2 regions of the Pseudoalteromonas sp. MMG013 genome follow, and region 2 is predicted to be linked to the other one. Evidence: predicted binding sites of a transcription regulator. Region 2 holds the regulator's gene; the other holds the start of a gene.
What was found. The regulator sigma-54, encoded in region 2, starts transcription at its own class of promoters, with help from an activator protein. The targets are predictions, from matches to a motif close to GTTGGCACGNNNNTNGNNT.
Positions count from the first base shown of each region.

Region 1: a site for sigma-54 is predicted at 1,031-1,049, ahead of J8L98_RS10035 (LPP20 family lipoprotein). Genes of this name have one in related genera too.

Region 1 covers NZ_JAGJEE010000007.1:214,355-217,532, reverse strand. The annotation lists gene J8L98_RS10040 (flagella assembly protein FlgT) at 1-974, opposite strand, end outside; gene J8L98_RS10035 (LPP20 family lipoprotein) at 1,086-1,568, shown strand; gene flgN (flagellar export chaperone FlgN) at 1,632-2,060, opposite strand; gene flgM (flagellar biosynthesis anti-sigma factor FlgM) at 2,053-2,376, opposite strand; gene flgA (flagellar basal body P-ring formation chaperone FlgA) at 2,451-3,158, opposite strand.
Region 2 covers NZ_JAGJEE010000005.1:55,207-58,384, reverse strand. The annotation lists gene lptA (lipopolysaccharide transport periplasmic protein LptA) at 1-226, shown strand, start outside; gene lptB (LPS export ABC transporter ATP-binding protein) at 230-955, shown strand; gene J8L98_RS06900 (RNA polymerase factor sigma-54) at 1,012-2,514, shown strand; gene hpf (ribosome hibernation promoting factor) at 2,543-2,830, shown strand; gene J8L98_RS06890 (PTS sugar transporter subunit IIA) at 2,833-3,178, shown strand, end outside.

The DNA.
Region 1 (3,178 bases), on a different contig from region 2:
CCTGGCTTAATGCCATGAACTCGACCTAAATTGATAGCTAAACGTTCACCATCAATATGTAGTATTTTCCCTTTAGTTGGCATACAGCCAATCGCGCTATTCAAGTCTTGGGAAACCTTATTAAAAATGCTTTGTATTTGGTCACCGTAATTTGATTGCCAGAATTCATCACTATATACATCAATAAGAGTTGTTTTTTCGAATGGCCAGATCCCCTGAACAGCGTAGTGTTTTTGCCATAGTCTGTCTCGGGTCATCGCGTCATAAAGCGCAAAATCTACCTTAAAGCTACGTACATATTGGTCATCTTCCCAAAACGCATAGTCATTGTTTAGCTTTTTACCTTGCGCAATATCGGTGATTTGACTAAATAGTACATATTGACTGTTGCTATTGTTACTTAAGGTTTCGATAAGTGCTGGGTCGTAGTCAAACCTTTGAGAGAAAAAAGGGCGAACATTTATAGCGCTGTTGATATATGGCACAGCCTTAATTGCTGTAGCACGTTCCATCATTGTGTTATACAGTCTTTGGGAGCTTGCTTTTGCGATGTCAAATATTTGACCAAGACGAGCTTGATGTGGTTGTATAAGTTGGCTCTGGGTGACGGTAACTTGCTTATTAAATTGTTGATGGGTGCAATGCTCTTGGGTTGCATATATATCTAAATGTAAAGTCACCATGTAATCGTTATTATTTTGTTCTTCACTGATCAAAGTGGCTTGTTGTATTTCTGCATGTGCTTTGACTTTCAATTGATCTTGGCTTAGCAAGCCATCAGCAACCGTTTGTACGCTGGATACTGTTGCGCCGGAAAAAATTAATGCTTGTGTAATCGCATCTTGAACTGCGCTTTTTCGAGCATCGGCAACGTTGCTATCTAATATATTTGCATAGCCTGTTACTTCGTACCACTCAGCTTTTGCCGCCATACTATACAATAATATACTCAAAAAAAGGGTTAACTGATTCATGATTGATCTCCACTAGAACGCTTATAAATTAATACAGCAATAGATATGCCATATTTATTGGCAAGAAATGTGCATTAAGAATTAGTAACTAAGTTCTAGAGGCAATTAATAATGAAAATACCTTCTTATTCGATAGTGAACTCAAAATCGATTATTTTGATAGTGATACTATTTTGGTTAGCTGGGTGTAGTTCGATGTTCGATAAGCATATTGAATATAGTTATGTCGAGCCAGATAGTTATCCAGTCATTAAAGCAATCGGTTATGCGCCGCTCAGCGCACAGCCAGGTATGAATGACGCACAAAAAATGCTGATGGCGCTTAAGGTGTCCAAATTGGAAGCTTACCGAGAGCTTACAGAGCAGGTATATGGACAGAACTTGTCTTCAGAAATGACAGTTAAAGGAGCAATTGCACAAAACGATGGACTAAAGAGCCAGGTCAAAGGTGTGATTAGAGGAGCTCGAGTGGTCAAGTCTTATGCCGTTGGGGATACCTATGCAACGGAACTTGAGCTAGACATGAAGCGCGTGCATGACTTATATATTACACAAGTTAAACCAAGGAAAGTGAAAAGAGTTACTTACTACTAATAAAGTGTAAATGGTATTGAACTTGACTTGGCTCAAAAATAGACAAAGGCGTAATTAAATTAACTATGCCTTAATATCTTTCACTAATTCACTATTTCCAGCAATAACACTGCCATCTTGGCCATAGGTGATTGAGCCTGGAGTACCAATCAAAATTTCTTTTAGTTGTCGTACACTTAGTTGCGCATGATGCGCAGCTTTTGCATTCACATCATTCTTATTTTTACACTCTATCAATAGTGTTTGAATTTTTCCGGTTAACTCTGTTATTGGATCTTCTAGGTAAACCTCTGAAGGAAAGGTAGATAGCTCTTTATCAAGTTTCTGGATTGCAGTGAGGAGTATTAGTTTTTCACGTGCAGCATCTTTGAGGCCATCACCCGTTTTGGATGCCAAAATATCAAGCTCTGAGTCTAACAACTGGGTCAAAGTGGTTAGATTTGAGATTTGAACTTCGAGTTTATGCGTACATAGTTTAAGGTGATCAGCCATACATATCGAACTCAAATGCCGCTATATTTTTTGCCAGCTTTTGTGCATCAATTTGATATTTGCCCTCACTGATGGCTTTCTTAAGTTCTTCCACTTTCTTACTATCGAATGCAGGAGCGTCTTGCGCTTTATCTTGCATGCTTTTCAATTGTTGTGCCTGTGGTGTTAAACTTACAGAATCAGTTGCTGCTTTTTGCGGCGTTTTAATATTCGATGCGACATTTTGAGCCTCATTTTTTTGCAATTCAGCTTTTTGTTGCTTAACATTATTGAGCACACTATTTGGCTGTGCCTGACCTTTAATATTATTAACCATAATTTATTGACCCAAGGTTACTAAACACCATGTTTAGGTTATCGACTAATATACCTTTAACTTTAGCAAATTTTTTAGATATTAACCTCTACAGATTCAACATCTTTTACTCTAGCAGAAACTGTTTTTCCAGACTTCTGATTTTTAACGCGAATCTGCTCTCCAAGATTACCATCTTGTAGTGCTACACCTGAAGTTTTTATTGTCAAAGTACGCGTTTTCGCGAAAATAGTAACCATATCTCCTTTACAAACCATACATACTTGGTGCGCCCCGATGGGCATACCTTCTCGCAAAGTTCGTTTACTTTTACTTCCAATGAGTAGAGATAAATCTTCAATATACGCTGCTCGAACGAATTGTTTTGGCTTGTATTCAATTTTTAAGTGTCCTTTTGTGAGCAACTCTCCTTTAGATATCAGTTGGGTGCTGACAATAATAGGGTACATTTCATTGATCCGCACGTGAACATATTGGGTCCATGTTGGCGCTTGGGTACAACGGATTTGAACAGTAACTTGACGATTAAAAGGAGGTTTAGCTGCGGTACTTAATTGCAATTCTTGCACACAGAATTTTGACGGGATCCGAGTATCTAATGGCAGTGTTGAAAATTTGGTTTTTACATCGGCTTTAGTTATTGTTTGTGACGCAACAAAATTTTGTGCTAATTCTTCTAGTTCTTTAGTGCTATAGTCGTTCGCAGATACTTGGTAACTGGCTAGAATATAGACCATCGCGCAAAAAAACCCGCAGGTTTTGGTTTTTTTTAACAAACTCATGATGTTTCGACTATGCTTAT
Region 2 (3,178 bases):
ATTAAGTGCCACGGCGAGTGAGGTTCGATATGATGTAGCGAATAAAAAGCTGACAATCAAAGGTGATGCAGAAATTAACCAAGCAGGCCAAATCATAAAAGCACAATCCATAATTTACGATATGGATAAACAATTAATAAATGCTGAAAAAGGTAATGAAAATACTGGCCGAGTACACACTATTCTTGTCCCAGAAAAAAAATCGAATAAAGAACAAGGCAAATAATAAATGAGTACTTTGACTGCAACCGCTTTGGCTAAAAGCTACAAAGGACGACAAGTCGTAAAAAATGTCAGCCTTGCCGTCGAGGCAGGCAGTATTGTTGGCTTGCTAGGCCCCAACGGGGCAGGTAAAACGACCAGTTTTTATATGATTGTTGGATTAGTGCCAAGCGATAACGGTACCGTAACAATTGATGACCACGATATCACCCTGTTACCGATGCACAGTCGAGCAAGGCTAGGCATCGGTTATTTACCGCAAGAATCTTCCATCTTTCGAAAGTTAACCGTTTACCAGAACTTAATGGCTATTTTAGAAACTCGTAATGAACTGAGTAAACCTGATCGAGAGCAAATTCTTAATGAATTATTAGATGAATTCAACATCCAACATATACGTACAAGTCAAGGTATGGCATTGTCAGGAGGTGAACGTCGAAGAGTCGAAATTGCTCGCGCTTTAGCCGCAAACCCAAAATTTATCCTGTTAGATGAGCCTTTTGCTGGTGTTGACCCAATTTCGGTGTTAGATATAAAGAAAATTATCGAACATTTAAAAAAACGCGGTATAGGTGTTCTGATCACAGATCATAATGTACGAGAAACACTTGATGTGTGCGAAAAAGCATACATAGTTTCACATGGTGAATTAATTGCATCAGGTACTCCAGAACACGTGCTTGCCGATCAAACTGTTCGAGATGTCTACCTAGGTGAACAATTCAGGCTATAGTTATAGTATCTAGGTAATTTTAATAATTGATTAATAGAAAGGATTGTTAGAGATACATGAGGCAATCGTTACAGCTGCGCATGGGTCAGCAATTAACCATGACACCCCAATTACAACAGGCTATCCGCTTGTTGCAATTGAGCACGCTAGATCTCCAACAAGAAATCCAAGAAGCCTTGGACAGCAACCCATTACTGGAAGTTGAAGAATCAGAGCATGAAAACGACAACGAAAATATAGAAAAAGAACATAAAGAGCTCTCGAAAGAAGAATCTAATTCAGACAGTATTGAAGAAGCTCCAGTCAGTGACTATGAGCTTGATGCAGACGCGGCTATGAGTAAAGACACTGTTAGCGAAGAACTTGCGATGGATGTCACATGGGATGAATACATGAGTGCTGCACCAGCAACAAGCAGCGGCCCTATGCCTGAAGACGAAAACATGTACCAAGGCGCAACCACCGAATCGCTCCATGAATACTTAATGTGGCAACTAGAACTGACCCCGTTTAGTGATACTGATAGAGGGATCGCTGTCGCCATTGTGGAAGCCGTGGATGATGGTGGTTTATTAACCTTATCGACCGATGAAATCTTAGAAAGCCTTAATGACGAGAGTTCAGAAGATGCCATTGAACTTGATGAAATTGAGGCTGTCCTGAAACGCATTCAATTATTTGACCCCGTCGGCATTGCTGCTCGTAGCTTGCAAGAATGTTTATGTATCCAGCTTAATCAGTTTGATAAAAGTACACCTTGGCTGGAACATACTAAACATGTGCTCACCGAACATATCGACTTACTTGCAAGTCGAGACTATCGAACGCTAATGAAAAAGACTAAGCTGAAAGAGTCCGATTTAAAAGAAGTCATGACTCTAATACACAGCTTAAATCCAAAACCTGCGGCCAGTATCATCCGTGAAGAGTCTGAATATGTCATACCAGATGTCTCTGTGAAAAAAGTGAAAGGCCGATGGTTAGTTGAATTAAACCCTGATTCAATGCCGAAAATTAGAGTCAATGATCACTATGCGGCGATGTCTCGCTCAATGAAATCAAGCACTGATAGTCAATTTATTCGCTCGCATTTACAAGAAGCTAAATGGTTTATTAAAAGCTTAGAAAGCCGCAATGATACGTTAATGAAAGTAACTAATTGCATTGTGCAGCAACAACAGGCATTCTTTGAACATGGCCCTGAAGCAATGAAACCTATGGTGCTAAATGATGTGGCTGAAATGGTAGAGATGCATGAATCCACTATTTCACGTGTCACAACACAAAAATATATGCACACACCTAGGGGCATTTTTGAGTTGAAATATTTCTTCTCGAGCCATGTGAGTACCGAAAACGGAGGTGAATGCTCTTCCACAGCGATTAGAGCATTGATCAAAAAGCTCATTGCCGCCGAAAATACTGCTAAGCCATTAAGTGATAGCAAAATTGCGGATATATTGGCAGAGCAAGGAATCAAAGTGGCCCGACGTACGATAGCAAAATATCGGGAGTCGTTAGCCATTCCACCGTCGAATCAGCGTAAAAGCTTGATATAAGACGTAATACCAAAGAAGGAAAATGCTTATGCAACTAAATTTAACTGGTCGTCACGTAGAAGTAACTGAATCACTAAGAGACTATGTCAACACCAAGTTTGCGAAGCTAGAAAGGCACTTTGATCATATCAATAATGTGCATGTGATTTTAGATGTTGAAAAACTCGTACAAAAAGCCGAAGCGACCTTACACTTAAGCGGAGCAGAAGTATTTGCCTCTACCGAGCATCAAGATATGTATGCTGCTATTGATGGTTTGGTTGACAAGCTAGACAGACAAGTAATCAAACACAAAGAAAAGCTTACTCGACATTAACCATGAAACTTAGCTCAATAATCAACAAGGACTGCAGTAAAGCTGCGGTCCTTTTTAATAGCAAAAAACGTATTCTCGAATACGTTAGCGAACTTACACATGAACAGTTACCCCACCTAGAACAGCATGATGTTTTATCTGCGCTCATGTCACGAGAGAAGCTAGGCAGTACTGGAATTGGTAAAGGCATCGCTATTCCACATGGCAGAATGCAAGGTATCGAACAAGTTTTTGCGATGATATTAGTTAGTAAAAAATCAGTTCCATTCGATGCCATAGACAATCGTCCAGTCGATATTTTTGTTGCACTCATTGTACCTGAAGGTGATAATCAACAGCATCTGAAAA